3 regions of the Oceanobacillus sp. E9 genome follow, and region 1 is predicted to be linked to each of the others. Evidence: riboswitches for the same ligand, from Rfam matches in the RefSeq annotation. Region 1 holds a riboswitch; each other region holds the start of a gene.
What was found. Region 1 has a riboswitch for S-adenosylmethionine ahead of AQ616_RS18675 (methionine ABC transporter ATP-binding protein). Riboswitches for the same ligand answer to the same signal wherever they lie in the genome.

Region 2: linked by a shared signal. The riboswitch ahead of ssuE (NADPH-dependent FMN reductase) and the one ahead of AQ616_RS18675 (methionine ABC transporter ATP-binding protein) in region 1 are both predicted to bind S-adenosylmethionine.
Region 3: linked by a shared signal. The riboswitch ahead of AQ616_RS00675 (O-acetylhomoserine aminocarboxypropyltransferase/cysteine synthase family protein) and the one ahead of AQ616_RS18675 (methionine ABC transporter ATP-binding protein) in region 1 are both predicted to bind S-adenosylmethionine.

Annotation. Positions count from the first base shown of each region.
Region 1 covers NZ_LSNA01000011.1:43,233-49,653, reverse strand. The annotation lists gene AQ616_RS18710 (DinB family protein) at 1-245, shown strand, start outside; gene AQ616_RS18705 (TetR/AcrR family transcriptional regulator) at 683-1,222, opposite strand; gene AQ616_RS18700 (SDR family oxidoreductase) at 1,344-2,153, shown strand; gene AQ616_RS18695 (arsenate reductase family protein) at 2,297-2,653, shown strand; gene gcvH (glycine cleavage system protein GcvH) at 2,722-3,102, shown strand; gene AQ616_RS18685 (ribonuclease M5) at 3,324-3,680, shown strand; gene AQ616_RS18680 (thioredoxin family protein) at 3,708-4,016, shown strand; SAM riboswitch class I at 4,098-4,196, shown strand; gene AQ616_RS18675 (methionine ABC transporter ATP-binding protein) at 4,323-5,351, shown strand; gene AQ616_RS18670 (methionine ABC transporter permease) at 5,341-6,009, shown strand; gene AQ616_RS18665 (MetQ/NlpA family ABC transporter substrate-binding protein) at 6,083-6,421, shown strand, end outside.
Region 2 covers NZ_LSNA01000001.1:190,997-197,417, forward strand. The annotation lists gene AQ616_RS00830 (ATP-grasp domain-containing protein) at 1-739, opposite strand, end outside; gene AQ616_RS00835 (LLM class flavin-dependent oxidoreductase) at 753-1,808, opposite strand; SAM riboswitch class I at 1,889-1,998, opposite strand; SAM riboswitch class I at 2,123-2,230, shown strand; gene ssuE (NADPH-dependent FMN reductase) at 2,323-2,874, shown strand; gene AQ616_RS00845 (superoxide dismutase family protein) at 3,076-3,660, opposite strand; gene AQ616_RS00850 (DoxX family protein) at 3,833-4,345, opposite strand; gene AQ616_RS00855 (ABC transporter ATP-binding protein) at 4,605-5,537, shown strand; gene AQ616_RS00860 (ABC transporter permease) at 5,530-6,421, shown strand, end outside.
Region 3 covers NZ_LSNA01000001.1:153,534-159,954, forward strand. The annotation lists gene megL (methionine gamma-lyase) at 1-417, opposite strand, end outside; gene rarD (EamA family transporter RarD) at 702-1,616, shown strand; SAM riboswitch class I at 1,704-1,813, shown strand; gene AQ616_RS00675 (O-acetylhomoserine aminocarboxypropyltransferase/cysteine synthase family protein) at 1,918-3,588, shown strand; gene AQ616_RS00680 (SGNH/GDSL hydrolase family protein) at 4,101-5,030, shown strand; gene AQ616_RS00685 (YpmS family protein) at 5,042-5,707, shown strand; gene AQ616_RS00690 (hypothetical protein) at 5,924-6,421, opposite strand, start outside.

The DNA of each region.
Region 1 (6,421 bases):
CGAAAGACATAGCAGAAGCATATAATAAAATGGTTCAGATGGTAAAAGATCAGGTAGAACAACAACTTACTGATGAAGCGTTAAATGAACAAGTGGACAGTTTTGGTACACCTATCCCTCGTGGTGCGATACTAAGAAAGATGGTTGATCATCAAACACATCATCGTGGTCAAATGACTGTGTTATTAAGACAAGCTGGTTTATCTGTACCTGGTGTTATGGGGCCAACAAAAGAAGACCAATAAGTTCTAGTTTAAATTTTACTTATCATAATAATTAAAATATGGTATATTATAGATAGAGAGTAAGACGATAAATAAAAAGTCGTCTCATGTAACTAAACATGAGACGACTTCCAATAGACCAACCCCAAAAGCGGGGAAGGCACACCGAAGGCAATAATCCCTCAGCGCCGGGCTAAAGCACATGAGGGGTTATTTTTTTTGGTTGATCTCGGACATAATAAACGCAATCAGTGTTCCAAAAGAAATCATAAGCGTCAATACGCCTTCCATATCCATAGGCACCACCCCCCTTCAAAGGAAATACCTTTAAAGGAAATGTGTGTACCTAGCACCCTCATGTGAAGCCGGTCTATTATAGTAATAGTGTAACATATATAAACAGAATTCATTCTAGTCTATTTGTTGTGTTTTTTACACAATACAAATAATTGAGTGAATTAAAAGTTTTGTGCGGTATGTCTGGTCCAATTTGTCGTACCAATATTAGCTAATTCAACAGCCACTTGTTTTGGACTTCGTTCACATCCTTCGTATACCCATTTTGATAAATAACCTACCGTTCCGTAGCTTGCAAATATGGCATAACCTTCATAAGAATAAATGTTTAGTAAATGATTATATAAAGACTCGCATAATAAATGGATAAATTTTGACTTATTAAACTGCTCCTTATAAAAACTTTTAAATTCCAAAATATGTAAGCAAATACCTAAAGTTGAATTGTTTACAAGATCAAACTCAATTTTCTCCATTTGTTTTTTTGAATTAGATTGATAATGCGAAAGGAACTCGTCGATTATATTTTCTGTTACTTGTTCCATAAGATCATACTTATCATAGAAATGCAGATAAAACGTCGAACGACTAATACCAGTTTTATCTACTATTTGTTTTACAGTTAGTTTTTCAAAAGGAGTATTATTTAATAAATCTAAGAAAGTATTTATTATAACAGAACGAGTTGAGAGATTATTCATTCAATCACTTCCTAGTTAGAAGTCATAGTCAGATGGACATTCTATTCCAAAATGTAGTTTGTAAGCAATTACAGTTAAGTTTAAAATAATTATATAGTAAATATTTTTAGGGGGTCAATCAATGTCTGATGTTTATGTAATTACGGGAGGAACAGGTGGCATGGGAAAGTCCATTGCTGAATTAGTAGGAAAGAAAGGAACGGTACTCCTAGCAGACGTGAATGAAGAACGTCTTATCCAGGTGAAGGAAGAATTATCAACAAAAGGAATTAATGATGTATATTATCAAACTGTCGATATTACCAACAAAGAAAATATTCAAGATTTAGTTGAAAAAACAAAATCTCTAGGATCTTTAAAATCGATAATCAATACTGCAGGGTTATCACCAACAATGGCAGATTCAAAAAAAATTGCGGAAGTAAATCTATTAGGAACTGCAAATATTTTGGACTCATTCATCCAAATAGCAGAGGCTAATACTGTAGCAGTATGTATCTCCTCTATGAGTGGTCATATGATACCGAAACAAGGGCCATATATGGAAATACTAAAAAATCCACTTGCACCAAATTTGGTTGAAGCAATGGAACAAATCGCACAGGGGAATTCAGGAACTTCATATAGTTTGTCTAAGTTAGGTGTCTTAGTAATGGTAGAAGACCAAGCGTGGAAATGGGGGCAAAAAGGTGCGCGAATTGTATCGGTTTCACCAGGAACAATTAATACTCCAATGGGAAGGCAAGAATCCTCTAAACAGGAACAAATGAAGGTAATGCTTGAACATACTCCCCTACAACGAGAAGGAGAACCGATGGAGATCGCGACTGCCGTTAATTTCTTAATTAGTGATGCAGCATCTTATATAACAGGAACAGATCTTCGGGTTGATGGTGGAACAATAGCAAATATACAAAATATGAATAAATAATAATCGAAATAATTCACTTATAAATGAGAAATACGTTTTCATTTGGGGGTGTTTTTGTTTCCTTAAACTCTTACCTACGAGATGTATTAAGGATGCAAATGTGGTAAAATGTCCACGATAAGAAAACATGTAGGAGGAATATGATGGCTATAAAATTTTATTGGTATCCTAATTGTGGCACATGTAAGAAAGCAAAAAAATGGTTTGATGATAATCAAATAGACTATGAAGCAATACATATTGTGAACGAGACTCCTTCTTCTGATCAGATTCAAAATTGGATGGATATCAGTGAGTTTCCTGCAAAGAAATTTTTCAATACAAGCGGGAAAAAGTATCGGGAACTTAATATTAAAGATAAAGTCAATCAGTTATCCGAGAAAGAGATAGCAGATTTATTAAGTTCGGATGGTATGCTAATTAAACGCCCGATTGTTACGGACGGGAAAAATCTAACAATTGGGTTTAAAGAAGATTCCTTTGAAAAGGTTTGGAAGTAATTTTAACTAGAAAAATGATATTATAGATTGTATAGTTAAAATGGAATGATAATTTGGAGGGATTGTTTATGAGTTTGCCACAAGATTTATTGTATTCTAAAGAGCACGAATGGGTAAAACAAGAAGATGGGAAATTACGCATCGGGATTACAGACTTTGCTCAAGATGAATTGGGAGACATTGTGTTTGTCGAACTTCCTGAAATTGGGGAAGAGTTAAAAGCTGATGAACCCTTTGGGAGTGTAGAGTCTGTAAAGACAGTATCTGAACTCTATGCACCAGTAAGTGGAAAAGTAGTCGAAATCAACGATGAGTTGGAAGATAGCCCAGAGTATGTTAATGAATCTCCATATGAAAAAGCTTGGATGATTGTGATTGAACCATCCGACGAAAAGGAACTTGAAGAATTATTATCTGCAGAGAAATACGAGGCGTTTATTCAAGACTAATTTTTAGGCTGACAATTACACGTTATTTGTGTATAGTCAGCCTTTGTTTTATCATATAATGATAATATACAAATACTAGCTTATATTTCGATTAATGTATCAGTGAAGACGGTTTAAGTGTTTTGAGAATCGAATTATCATAAGTTTTATGGGAGATCTTTATTCCAAATCAAGTCGTGCTAAATAAGCATGTTTCTTGCTTACATAAGGAGTGCTATGCGATGATGACAAATGAATCTAATAAAGTAATAATTGTAGAAGGTTTGTCGGATAAACGACAGATTGAAAAAATCATTGATGATCATGTTATAATCGTTTGTACAAATGGGACTTTAGGTGTTGAAAAACTAGATGAACTACTAGAAACGTATCAATTAGATGAAAAAGATGTCTATATATTAGTAGATGAGGACCCTTCTGGTATGAAATTGAGAAAACAATTAGCGAGGGAATTACCTCATGCAGAACATATTTATGTGAGCAGTGAGTATCGCGAAGTTGCGGCTACACCTATGAAAGTTTTAGCTAATGTATTAATCGGAGCGAGATTTACAGTCCACCCATCTTATTTAATATAAAGAAAAGAACGATAAAGGTGATATATTATGAAGGAATGGAATAAACAAATGGAACGAGGTGTGATATATATTTACACACCATTTTGTGGAACTTGTTCGGTTGCGAGGGCGATGTTGGATAATATTGAACGACTTCACCAACAAGACATTTTTCACGAAATAAACGCATCTATTCACCCTGAATATATGCAGAACAACCAAATTGAAAGTGTACCATGCTTATTATTTATGGAAAATGGGGAAATTGTCGAAAGAATATATACGTTTTATTCAACTGCAAATATATATGATTATTTGATAAAATATCAACCAGAATTATTTTCAAATGCGACGTAATTTATTGATTGACAGTCCTATAAGCGCGTGCTAAGATAGGTACACTGAATTAATTAAAAATAACCATTAAAAATATGATATCTCTTATCTAGAGCGGTGGAGGGACTGGCCCTTTGAAACCGCGGCAACCTTCATAATTAATGAAAGGTGCCAATTCCTGCAGAAAATGAAAGATGAGAGAACGTCAGACGATATACGATAAGTACGTACGTCTTTCTGTTCTCTTACAGAAAGGCGTTTTTATTTTGACGAATTTTGGAGAAACTAAACGAAATGGTTGTTGGAGAGTAAGAGGAGGAATAAAGATTGATATCCATAGAAGGGTTAAGTAAAGTATTTTCATTAAATAAAAAAGACATCAAAGCTGTAGACTCATTGACCCTCAATATTGAAGATGGCGATATTTATGGCGTAATCGGTTATAGTGGAGCCGGAAAGAGTACGTTTGTACGTTTAATAAATCGACTAGAGGAACCTACATCTGGAAAAGTAACAATAGGAGATCAAATAATCACGGAATTAAATAAAAGTGATCTTCGTGTTGCACGACAAGATATAGGTATGATATTTCAACATTTTAATTTATTATGGTCACGTACGGTAGAGGACAATATTGGGTTTCCTTTAGAAATTGCTGGTGTTGATAAGCAAGAAAGAAAACGTAGAGTAAAAGAATTAATTGGATTAGTTGGTCTTGAAGGTAGAGAGAAATCATATCCTTCACAATTAAGCGGCGGACAAAAACAGCGTGTTGGAATTGCTAGAGCCCTAGCGAATTCCCCTAAAGTATTACTATGTGATGAAGCTACTTCTGCTCTAGATCCAGAAACGACTAATCAGATCTTATCATTATTACAAGACATTAATGAGAAATTAAATTTAACGATAATCTTAATTACCCATGAAATGCATGTTATTCGTAAAATTTGTAATCGTGTAGCTGTAATGGAGCAAGGAAAAGTAGTAGAAGAGGGACAAGTCCTAGATGTGTTTACAAATCCGAAACAATCAGTGACTAGAAAGTTCGTTGAACAGGTTATGAGTTCTAATGAGGATAGTGATATGTCAACGATCGTTGAAAATTATCCGAATGGGGTTTTATATCGAATTCATTTCTTAGGGGAGACTACAAATCAAACCTTAATCAGTCAGATAGCTAAACAATTTTCTGTAGATTTAAATATTATCCAAGGAAATATCACACAGACACAAGCAGGCAGCTATGGAGCATTGGTAGTTCAAGTAACGGGGAACGACAGTGAAATTGAACGAGCTAGAAGCTTTATCGAGAGTCAAGAGTCTGTTGAATTGGAGGTAATTCAACATGCTAAGTAGTTTATTTGAAGGGATCAAAATAGAAGATTTAATCGAAGCAACCTATGAGACGTTCTACATGACACTTATCTCAATGGTAGGAACAGCAATTTTTGGGATTTTGCTTGGGTTACTATTATTCCTAACTTCAAAAGGTAATATTTGGGAAAATCGAGTTGTGAATAATATTGTTGCAGCCTTTGTAAACATCTTCAGAGCTATACCATTTATTATACTAATTTTATTGCTATTCCCGTTTACCGATTTTCTAATGGGAACGATTCGTGGTCCTAATGCTGCTTTGCCAGCACTTATTATTGGATCTGCTCCATTCTATGCACGATTAGTAGAAATTGCACTTATTGAAGTGGATAAAGGTGTAGTGGAAGCCGCAAAAGCAATGGGAGCAAAGACAAGAACAATAATCTTTAAAGTTTTATTACCTGAATCAAAACCGGCACTCGTGTCTGGAATAACTGTTACAACAATTGCTTTGATAGGATATACCGCTATGGCTGGAGCGATTGGGGCAGGTGGACTTGGAAACTATGCTTATTATTTCGGGTTTCAGCGTCGTGACTTTGATGTTGTGTTATGGTGTACGATTATTATCGTACTTATCGTATTTATATTCCAATTCATCGGGGATGCTATTACTAGAAAACTCGATAAGCGTTAAAGAAGAATTCCTCAGGTAGCTTCACTACTTGTTGAAATAATTAATTAAAATGTTAAAAGGAGAGGACACAGAGATGAAGAAATTATTATTATTGTTAACTATTGCATTTGTGGGATTATTAGCAGCTTGTGGAACAAGTGATGAAGGTTCATCAGGTGATGAGTCGTCTGATGAAACCACAGAAATATCAGTTGGAGCTTCTAGTGTACCGCATGCGGAAGTTTTAGAAGAAGCAAAGCCATTATTAGAAGAGCAAGGAATTACATTAAATATAGAAGAGTACCAAGATTATATCTTGCCTAATGATGATTTAGCTGATGAACGTATTGATGCAAACTATTTTCAGCATATTCCTTTTCTAGAACAAACAATTGCTGACACAGGTTATGAAATTGAATCTATTGGCGGCATA
Region 2 (6,421 bases), on a different contig from region 1:
CTATTATTGGGTGATTAAATCCTTCCCGAACTTGAAATTTTGCAGGTTTTTCAGGTTCTTCTCCAGCTGGACAAAATAAGTCTTCCACAGAACAAGCATCTGCTGGACATAGCTCAAATCCTTCTGAAGTATCCACTTTCACAGCATATACAAATTTCCCATCTACAAACTCACAACGTGTAATATAAGACTCTGGAGAAACAATATATTCTTGCAATAACGTTACACCATCTATCGGTTCTTCAAAATTACTACTATTCACATACGATTGAAGAGCTTGCGTTGATCGGAATAATTGTACACCTAATCCCTTTCCTGCTCGGTTATGCTTGGTAATAAAACTTTTTCCTTCAAATTGTTCTGCTGCTTTTAAGATATTCTCTTTTCCAACTGCTACAGCTGTTTTTGGCGTTTTTACACCAAACCTCTCAAGTTCCAAGTATTGTTGAACTTTACTTACTTCCAATTGTAGGGCACGGCTACCATTAATAACCTTTCTTTCATGAAACTCTAACCACGCTAACACAGCATTTGTAAACTCTGGCGCAAAACGATTTCCTCTTGTATGAGAGGATGCGCTCATGCGATTATAAAATATTCCCTCTGGTGGTTCACTCAGTAAATCTATATGTCCTTCTTGAAGTAACCAATCTTCATAAGGAAGTTCTAAATCATTAAATCGTTTTATAAGATGTTCTGTCCATTCCATATTTTCATGTAAAACATAAATTTTACTCATTATCATGACTCCTTTAGTGTAACGTAGATGTCTTCTTTCTTAATTCTTCTACTTTCGGCATCACTTGCTTAGCAAATCGTTCCAACTCTTCCAATTGAGGGGAGCATTGTAGTAATAGCTGATCCAAACCAACTTTCTCATATTCTATTATTCTTTCTGCAATTTGTTCAGGCGTCCCTACAAGATTCGGACGTAACCCTCTGTTCGAAACAGAATAATCTTTTATTTGTAATTGTTGTTCTAATTGGGATTTAGAAGTAAAATCTTTCATTCCTGCATATCCTTTTTCGTCTTTTATTGATGTAATTCTTTCCAACTCTTGTAATGCTTCTTCCTCAGAGTCTCTACATATCACGTAGGCAGCCATACTAAATGATTGCAATGCTTCCTTATCGAGATTATTTCTCCGATTTTTCATATTACCTATTTTTTCTTGAATTTCTTCTACTGTTCCACCATGCATCACATATGCATCGCATAAAGTAGAAATTACTTGCTTCCCTTTTTCACTTTCTCCCCCAGCATATAGAATTGGATTCGGTTGTTGAATAGGTTTTGGTGCTAACTTCGTATTCTCTACCTGATAAAATTTCCCGTAGTAAGAGAAGGTACCTTCCGTCCAAAGTCCTTTTAAAACCTCTAGGAATTCGATTGTTCTATCGTACCGCTCATCATGTTCAGTGAAGTCTCCACCATATTGTTTCGCTTCTTCTGACCACCATCCAGAAACAACATTTAGCGTGAATCTTCCTCCACTTAATTGGTCAATATTAGCAGCCATTTTCGCAATTACTGCTGGATTGTGATATATCGGTCTAACCGCTGTCATAATTTCAATTTTATTTGTTACAGCAGCTAACCCGGCTGCTGTTGTCCAAGCTTCTAAAGAATTCGCTTCTATCCCTTTAATATCATTTAAATATAATTCAGCAATTAATGTCGTATCATAGCCCCATTCCTCAGCATGCTGAATTACCTGTTTCGCATATTCAAACGTAGGAGGCATCTGCTCATCTTCTACATTACGAAGCCAACCTCCAAAAATCGGCAACCAAAAACCATACTTCATTTTCATCCCCCATGTCTATAGTTGTAATAATACTAAAAAAGCCCTTTCCTTAGATAAGAAAAGAGCTCTGTCACCGTCTTCTCTTATCTACCAAGCATAAAAATGCTTGATGGATTTGGCACAGTATTCAAACTAGAACCTGTTGCCGAGGCTTCTGTGGGCCATGTCCCTCCACCTCTCAGGATAAGATATTTCATTATTTAGTTTGTTTCAACGATAATAATACAAGCTGATAGAATTGTCAATTAAATTTCCTCACAAAACAAAGTTGACTTATCGGGATTGATATATTAGAATATATAAAAAATTAATACATCTTATCAAGAGAAGCCGAGGGACCTGGCCCGTTGACGCTTCAGCAACCTCTAATTTCATTAGAAAGGTGCTACCTCCAGCAAGTTATATTTCTTGAAAGATAAGAGCCCAGATTAAAAAAAATCCGCGACGCTCTTATTTGTTAAGCTTATCGCGGGTTTTCTTATATTCTAATTTATTTTCAAAGGAGATAGGTAAAATGAACAACATTGTGACATTGTCCGGCAGCCCCTCCGAACTATCTAGGTCAGAAAAGGTCTTACATTATTTAGGTGATCAACTAATCCAACAGAAATTTTCTGTAACCCATATTTCTGTTAAAGATGTGCCGTATGAAGATTTATTTACAGGGAATTTTCAAAGTGCGGCTATTAAGAATATAACCCAAAAAATCCAAGTGGCAGATGGTGTCATCGTTGGTTCTCCTGTCTATAAAGGAGCATATTCGGGTGTTTTGAAAGCTTTAATTGATCTATTGCCCCAGGATGCACTTAAACACACACCAGTCTTACCAATTATGACAGGGGGCAGCCCTGCACATTTATTAGCGGTTGAGTACACATTAAAACCTGTTCTCGCAACTTTAAAAGCACATAACCTCAAAGGATTATATTTTTTAGATGAACAAATAGATAAACAACACGAAATCCCTATTATCGATAATAATATCTTACAACGAGCAAAGAAACAGGTGGACTATTTTGCACAAATGGTTGAAGGAACTTCGACACAAGCATTAACAACTTATTGAGGAGACTTTAATCAATGAATAAACGAATTTCTTTAACGTTTTTGATACGATGTATCAATACTGGTCTATGGAGACATACCCAGGACCAATCTCATATATACAAATACAGTCTTCCACCAAACACAATTATAATAAAGTAGAAAAGAGACTAGGAACATTTATTCTTTGTCCTAGTCTCTTAAAGTTTAAGAATGGAATTAATTATTCTCCTATTACACCACACGCAATACGATCTCCTGCGTCACCAGATGGTTGAGACCTATAATCATCTGGACCGGAATGAATCATTAATGAGGTTCCTTGCTCTGTATACAATGTATTCTCCGTATCAGCTTGTAAAGTCACCATTGGAGCATCAACTTCTGCCTGAACGGTTCCGTCTTCATTTACGGTGATGTTCTCTAAATCACCTGCATGAGGTCCTTCTGGATGATTAAATCCGTGCTTAGCATTTGTTGGGTTATAATGCGAGCCAGCTGATTCAAAATCTGGCAATTCACATTTACCTACTTCATGAATATGAAAACCATGTTCTCCTGCTGGTAAATCTTCACCCTCTAATGAGATATGAACTCCTTCTTCACCTTCTGTTAATGTAGCTGTTCCAACAACTTGTCCTTCGTTATTTTCTAGTGAGACTAAAACCTCTTCCTCTGCAGTTGCATTCGATTCTACTGCTTCCTCACCCTTATCCTGATTTTCTTGCCCTGTTTGATCATCGTTACATGCTATCAGTAACAGGGTAATTAACATAAACGACAATACATATACCCATTGTTTTTTCACTATGTTTACTCCTTTCGTTGAAGATATGAATATATAATTATTACCTATATCTATCATTCACAACTTAGCTTAGATTTAAACGCGAAATTTGGCATAATATGTAATTGTAAAATCCATTATAATTATTTAAAAAACTCCCAAACTATTCGTTTGGGAGTTTTAGATTCCTATTTTAAGCAGCTACTGTTGTTTTATTTTGTTTCTGTTTTCTATTTTTCCAAGTTTGTTTCATATATGGCATTACCCAACGATCTAATCCGTATTTACCAGCATTTGCTCCAGCTACGATGATGAAGATTGTCAGTAACACCATCTGTGCATTGGTGCTGACTGTTCCACTAAATAAGAATGCGAAGTTCATGGTGATACCCATTAAAGCAGCGAAGTTTGTGAATAATCCAAGAATTAATGCTATACCTACTAATACTTCTCCCCACATTACTAAAACTGTAAATAAATCGGCATTTGGTAGAGCAACTGCTTCTAAAAAGGCACCCCACCAAGCTTGAACTGTTGGATGTTCACCACCAGTTTGAGCAACAGCTCCTTGCAAGAATCCACTCGCATCAAATTCTCCCCCCATTAATTTACCTAAACCACTGGTTAACCAAACATAACCTATATACACTCGAATAATTGTCCATAACCCTGCAGCTACTTTATGATTTCTAATAAAATTCATCATTGCCTTTTCACTCCTTATTTGGAATTAAATGAATTAATAACATTTGTTCAACATTTCACATATTGTTTTATAGGATATCCTTATCACACTTTTATAATAGCACCTTCTTGTTATTGGAACCACATTTCGTGAATGTTTTCACATATTAGTAACAAAGTAGTGAATACTTTTTGAACAATTAAAATTAAATTGAAACTTTTCACATAAGTAAAGCGTACTTATACTATCGATGAATAAATTCAATCAAGGAGGTAATTGAATGGAGCCTTTATTACATGTTCATAACTTGAAAAAGTCTTTTAAAGATAAACAAGCTTTAAAAGGAATTTCATTCGAAGTTCACCGTGGTGAAATCATGGCTATTCTTGGTCCTAATGGTGCAGGAAAATCTACTACAATTCGTAATATTATGGGAATTATGTACCCTGATAGTGGAACTGTTCAGTTTAATTATAATGGGAAAGGAATACCTAAAAATAAAATCGGATATTTACCTGAAGAGAGAGGATTGTACAAAAATGTAAAAGTCATGGATATTCTATTATATTTAGCAGATTTAAAGGATTATCCAATTCAACAAGCAAAAGAAAGAGTACTTTATTACTTAAAAAAATTTGATTTAGAAGGAAAAGAAAATGTATCTATAGAAGAATTGTCCAAGGGGATGGGACAAAAAGTACAATTCATTGGTTCAATTATCCATGAACCTGATTTATTAATTTTAGATGAACCTTTTTCAGGATTGGATCCGGTCAGTCAGGACATTTTTAAAGACGAGATCTCACAACTTGCCGCTAACGGAACAGCAATCTTACTTTCCTCTCACCAAATGAATTTGGTAGAAGAAATGTGTGATCGATTGTTTATGATCCAAAACGGACAAAAAGTAATATATGGTACATTAGATGATGTGAAAAAACAATATGCTAACTTTAAATGTACAATTTCAGGGAAAAATAGCACCGAACAGCTGCAAACAATTCCTAACGTTGACCGAATTGAACAAAATGGAGATACGACTATTCTCCATCTTAATCAAGATGTAAATCCACCTCTTTGGTTACGTCAATTACCTGAGGATTTACATATTTCAGAACTGAAGCTTAATCGTATCTCACTCCACGAGATATTTATTGATATCGCTACCAACCAACATCTAATAAAGAAAGGAGAAGGTGAGATTTATGTATAATGCTTGGAAAGTTGCCAAATGGGAAATAAAACGTAATCTAAAGAATAAAACATTTGTGATTGGTCTATTTATCTCTCCTCTTTTACTTCTTTTATTTTATTTCATCGGTAGTCTATTTTCAGATTCAAATGAATCCGAACAAATGACAGTATATGTAAATGATCAAATGGAAGTATTTTCAGAGTTTGAAAACATTGTAGATCAGCAAGGATTGGATTGGCAGATAGAATCTACAGATGTAAGTCAAGCAGAACTAGATGAAGTCGAAGAGGATAATACTGCATATCTGTTTATTTTTGAAGATGCAATACAGTCAGGTTTTGTCCCAATGCATTTAAGCGAAGATATTGATCCTGCTTTTATTGGCCAAGTCCAATCGTTAAGTGCTCCGCTCCAAGCAATGAGAGCTACAGACTCTGGACTCTCTAATCAAGAAGCTGAGCAGTTATTACAACCAGTTGTCTTTATAGATGAGACAACGATTGATGCAAATGAAGAATCGGAAGCAATGGCGGATACCCTTCAACAAATCGTACCAGGTATTTTCGCAGGAGTAATTATGCTTTCCATTGTGTTTACTGGAATGGCGATTTTCCAAAGCGCTTCGCAAGAAAAGAAGGATAAAATCGCAGAAATCATTTTATCTTCATTAACTCCATCAGAACTTATGCAAGGAAAAATTATTGGTTACTTTGTACTTGGATTAATTCAAGTTGTCGTATTTATTGGTATCATTCTTCCAGTTGCTGTATGGCAACTCGATATTCCTCTTTTGGAGTATATATTCGTACCTGAAACCATCCTATTAGTATTTATTGCTCTATTAAGCTATTTAATGTTTGCTGCTATTTTTGTAGGAATTGGTGCAACAATGGCTGATGTCT
Region 3 (6,421 bases), on a different contig from region 1:
GGTTATCTGGTCTTCCAATTCCTTTTCGGATAACATAGTGGAGTAATCGGTTCTAATGTTATACTTTTCTTCCATCATAGATAACAAACCATACGTACAGCCATATAATCCTGAAGAGCAAATAATGTGATCATTGGCTTTTGTTAATGCAAGTAAAATAGCGGATACGGCTGCCATCCCAGATGAAAAAGCTAATCCTCGCTCTCCACCTTCTAATGCTGCAATCCTCTCCTCCAAAATGCGTACAGTTGGATTACCTAAACGTGAATAAATATACCCTTCCTCTTCTGCAGCAAACCGTGCTTCCCCCTGTTCTGCTGAGTCAAATGTATATGTTGATGTTTGGAATATTGGAGGTGTCAAGCTCCCAAGCATCTGTGTTGAATCGTAACCTTCATGGATAACTGACGTTTCCATATGTTTATATGACTTTTTTTTCACCAAAATCCCCCTCTTTTATATTGGTTTTCCACCCTAATTAATAATAAAAAAGCTGAACACCAGCATTCGTGTCCGTCCAAGCTCTTGTACAGTCTTATTTAGTTTTTACAGACGATTAATCATCGTCAAATACAATAATAAAGTATTTACAACATTTATGAAAGCGTTTTCTTTATCATGAATTCAAATAATTGATTCTCTTCAAAAATCCATCTATTATTAGATAAAACTCAATGTACTTATAGAAAGAAGGAAAAAATATGGGGAATAAATCATCATTTCAGCAAGGTATGATTCTTGCATTTAGTGCATACTTACTCTGGGGATTTCTACCAATCTATTGGAAACAAATTGACACAATTGAAGCAGGAACTATTCTTGCACACCGTATTATTTGGAGTTGTGTATTTATGATTTTGCTTGTAATGATGTCTGGAAAATGGCGGGCTTTTGTACATACGATAAAGCATATGAAGCAAGATCGAAAAAAAATCATTTCCATCACCTTAGCATCGATTGTAATTACACTAAATTGGTTTTTGTTTATATTTGCCGTCAACGGAGGACACGTTCTACAAGCTAGTTTAGGCTACTATATTAATCCAATTTTAAGTATATTATTGGGATTAATCATTCTAAAAGAACCATCAACCAAAGCGCAGATATTCTCATTTATTCTTGCTGGAGCAGCAGTAATTTATCTTACATTAGGGTATGGGATCTTCCCATGGATATCGATATTTTTAGCTGCTTCTTTCGCCATTTATGGTTTCATCAAGAAGACCCTAGATCTCAGTGCAATGTTTGGGCTTACGTTAGAAACACTTGTTATGACACCATTTGCATTATTATATATATGGTTAGCTCCTCAAGCACAAGGATTTTCATTAAATCCTATCTTGACCGTGGAAAATCTATTTTTAATAGGTGGAGGCATTGTTACTGCTATTCCTTTGCTTCTATTTGCTGCGGGGGCAAGAAGAATACCGCTCGCTTCTGTTGGATTCTTACAGTATGTTGCACCGACTGTGATGTTCTTTCTTGGCGTATTTCTATATAAAGAATCCTTTACTACTCACCATATGATCACATTTTTATTTATTTGGTTAGCACTAGCAATTTATATGTATAGCTTATATAAACAATTACCCCGCAAGCGAGGGAAAAAGCATTGATTATATGAATTTTAAAATAATTATAAATTTACTGTTGACAATCAATAAGAAAACAAGATATACTTTATAACAATTTAATAAGCAAATCTCTTATCAAGAGTGGTGGAGGGAATAGGCCCTGCGAAACCCGGCAACCTGTGGCAATTTTGCTATTGAAAGGTGCTAAATCCTACAGACAATTGTCTGGAAGATAAGAGGAGGTTCGGTTTTATAAAGACAAAGTCCTCTTCTTATGAAGGGGGCTTTTTTTTTAATCCTTCTCTTATTACTTTAAAAATAATAATTTCAAGGAGGAAATACGATGTCTAAATTTCAATCATTACAAGCAGAAACTATCTTACTTCATGGTGGGCAAGAACCAGATCCATCAACTGGATCACGTGCAGTTCCAATATATCAAACTACATCCTATGTGTTTCGAGATACCGAACATGCACAAAATTTATTTGGTTTAGCAGAACCAGGAAATATTTATTCACGTATTATGAACCCAACTGTAGATGCTTTCGAACAACGAATTACTCAACTAGAAGATGGTATTGGCGCTGTTGCTACATCATCCGGTATGGCTGCGATTACGTTAGCAATTCTTAATATTGCTGGTTCTGGAGATGAAATTGTTGCAGATAGCAACTTATACGGAGGTACATTCAATCTATTTGCTAATACCCTTCCACGTTACGGAATTAATGTAAAATTTGTAGATGGTACAGATCCTCAAGCAATTGAAGATGCTATTACAGAAAAGACAAAGGCAGTTTTTGGTGAAATTATAACCAACCCTAGCCTCTATGTATTTGATGTTGAAAAAGTTGCTGAAGTAGCACATAAGCATGGTGTACCGTTAATTATTGATAATACCTTTGCTACACCTTATGTAACAAAGCCATTAACTTGGGGTGCAGATATTGTTGTTCATTCCGCAACTAAATGGATTGGGGGGCATGGAACAACCATTGGTGGTGTTGTCGTCGATAGTGGTCGGTTTGATTGGAATAACCAACGTTTCCCGGACTTTGTAAAACCTGATGAAAGTTATAATGGGTTAAAATACGTTGATCTTGGTGCGGAGGCATATATTACAAAGCTTCGAGTGCAGTTATTACGTGATATTGGAGCATCCCTTAGCCCACAAAATGCCTTTCTGTTACTGCAAGGATTAGAAACATTACACTTACGCATTAAACGACATACGGATAATGCATTACAATTAGCAAACTATTTACAAGCACATCCAGCTGTCGAATGGGTGAATTATCCAGGATTAGAAGAGCATCCATCTCACGAACTGGCAGGTAAATATTTAAAACAAAGCTTCGGATCTATTATTACTTTCGGAATATCTGGTGGTAGAGAAGCAGGTCGAACATTAATAGATAATGTTTCATTATGGTCACATGTTGCAAATGTAGGAGATGCCAAATCTCTCATTATTCATCCGGCATCTACCACTCATCAACAATTAAACGAAGATGACTTAGCATTAAGTGGTGTAACAGAAGAATTAGTACGATTATCCGTAGGTCTTGAGTCTATCGATGATATTATCGCTGATCTTGACCAAGCAATTGAAAAGGCTACTGGTAAATCACGTACAAATAAACCATCTCAAGAGGAAGTTGCAGTACAATGGTTACTTCAATCTCCATTTGATCGAAGCAATGGAGTGAGAAAAAAAGTAATAGCTACGCTTCAAATAGACCAAGATCAAATAGCACCGCTTAAAACACTAGGATATGAAATATTGCCGGTGACATCTTTAAGTGATCTTAATACAGAAGTTGATGCTATTTGGATTGATGAGACAATACCGTCTATCGAAGGAGTAGTACCTACAAATACGATTGTTTTTGCATCGGATAATCAATCTGCGCAATTAAAAAATAATATTGTGATAACCAATCAATCTCCAGCAAAAATCGCACTACAACTTCGTAATGGTCAAGAGACGAAACAACCAATCAAATTATAATTAGCTCTAAAATGTGTTTATGTTTCATTTTATAAGGGTATTAAAATATATATAAGATAAGGAGCCTTCCATAATGAAGGCTTTTTTTTTTGAAAAGATAAGAGTATAAAAATTGGGAATTCCTATCGTTCATAGAAAGATAAGGCCACTTCTAGCTCCATCAACCAGCAACGGCGACTTCACGAAATTGCCCTACGAAGACTGCCGAATGGCGTGGTCGCACTTATACCCTTGGGTGAAAGTCATCATCGGTTGTCACCTTACCGTGTCCTTTATCTTAAAGAAAAAAAGGAAGTTCGACCATTGTCGAACCATCCTTAAAAAAACAGGGAGGCACTCGCTACGTTGCTAAACGGTCGCTTGTGCTTTTATTCCTATAAATTGTTGGTTTAGGTTATCAATAAATGGATTAAACTATTATTATAAAAATCCATCTACTCCAGCCTTCTTCATAGACAAATCCATTTACTAATTCATAATATATAAGAAAAGAACTGCATAGGTGTGATTACATGAAAAACAAGAAAAAGATTATGATCTATAGCGGATTGGTTGCGTTAGTACTTCTTATTATAATTGGATTTATCTACCAATCTCAAGATCCATTTAAGCATCTTTCCTCCGACCAAATAGAGAAAGAAACAGCACTACAAAAACAAGTAGATCAAAATAAATCAAACAATCAACAAGACAATACGAATGACGAAACAGCTAATGAGAATGCAGAAGCCGAAGAAACATCAGGAAATCCCTTCCCCAAAGTTATCAATGAAGCTGTTCAGGGAACGATGAACTTCTTATCTACAGATGAAACACAAATCGTTGCTGTTGGTGATTCATTAACTCAGGGTGTTGGTGATGAAACCGAGCAAGGCGGTTATGTTGGCATTCTTGATAGAACAATAAATAGTACTGGATATAGTGCTGAATTTGATAACTTCGGAAAACGAGGTAACCGAACAGATCAACTGCTAGAAAGATTACGAAATGAACAAAATTTGATTGATGCCATTCAAGAATCAGATATTGCTTTAGTAACTATTGGTGCAAACGACATTATGCAAGTGGTTAAGGAAAATATCACAAGCTTAGATATTAATGATTTTCAAGTAGAACAAGTTCATTATGAGCAAAGGCTCCAAGATATTTTCACTGAAATCCGGGAAATTAATCCCGATTCTTATATATATTTAGTAGGGATTTATAATCCTTTTAAAAATTACTTTGAAGACATCCAAGAGCTTGATATGATCGTTAGTAACTGGAATGATACTGGAATCAGCATTACAGATGAATATGAAAATAGTACTTTTATACCAATTGAAGATTTATTTAATGATACAAATAATATTAACCTATATGCCGACGACAATTTCCACCCGAACTACGAAGGGTATTATAGAATTGCTGAACGAGTATTAAATTATATGTCAATTAGATAAGGATGAACATAATGAGAGAACGATTAAGAAGACTAAAAAAGATAAACAAGTGGAAAAAACTTTTCATAGGGTTATTTACCTTAAATATACTTTTGATAATTATCGTTCTTTCCCTCATCTTTTGGCCTGTATCGAATAATGAATACCCATCCTCAAATGATATAAATGAACAAGAAAGTTCCGAGTTTATTATTCGTACAACAAAACAAAATTTAAATAGTTTAGTAAATGCATATATCGAAAAATTACTTGAAGGGACAAATCATCATTATCGAATAGCACTTGAAGAAGATGTACATTTAATGGGAGAATTACCTGTATTCTCTTCCACGGTTCCTTTATCAGTTAGACTTGAACCACTAGTCCAACCGAACGGAGATCTGATACTCAAACAAAAATCAATATCTGTAGGTTTATTAGAGCTTCCGAACAAAAAAATTATGGAATATATGGGAAGATACTTACCAATGCCAGAATGGGTTACGATTAACCCAGAAGAGCAAGAAATCTATGTTGCAGTTACGGATATGGATATACAAGGAAACTTTCATGTATCTGTAGAAAACATTGACTTAGAGGCTAATAATATAGCACTTAAATTGAATGTGCCGTATGAAACACTTGGTATTCAACAACTAAACTCAGAATCATTACGAGGGCTTTATGAGGAAGACTAACCATTTATGCGTGCGATAGTGGATAGCCTGATTATTATAAAGCCACAGTGGAGACATTCTTCTCCTATATACTAAGCTTCATCATAATCTTGAAGTCTGGATATTCCTGCACGTCACATGCAGAATAAGACATAATAAAAAAGAACCTATGTTTTGGATAATCTATACCCCTTATATCACATTCTACACATAGGTTCTTTTTCTAATAAAATAATATTATAAAATAGATAATGAGTGCTTTTCTATATTCTTTTTTAAACCGCAGTAATCATCTAACGTTCCTTCGTATAATAGTTCAATACCTTGTAGTTCACGTAAATCAGATGGTGTGGTAAAATAAGGAGGCTTTTGGAACTTAAAAGATGAGATATGTTGTAGTACTGTTGCTACAAATTGAGAACAGAAATATGCTGATTTTCGATTAATTCTAATATGAAGCATTACTCCAAACAAACCAATAAAATTATAACGATATATATTTTGATTATTTTCTATATCTCTTATATGTTTTTTTATACTAAGATAATCTTCATTAGACACTTGAAAACGATAAATAGCACAAGGCGAATATCGCATAAATGGATTTCTAATATCTTCCTTTACGAAACCACCAATAAACGGATTATTAGGTTGTTTTCTCCCAAAACTGTATAATTCGGTTAATTCTTCATCAAATCCTATGGATACATGATTTAAAGGTTTTTTCGTATACAA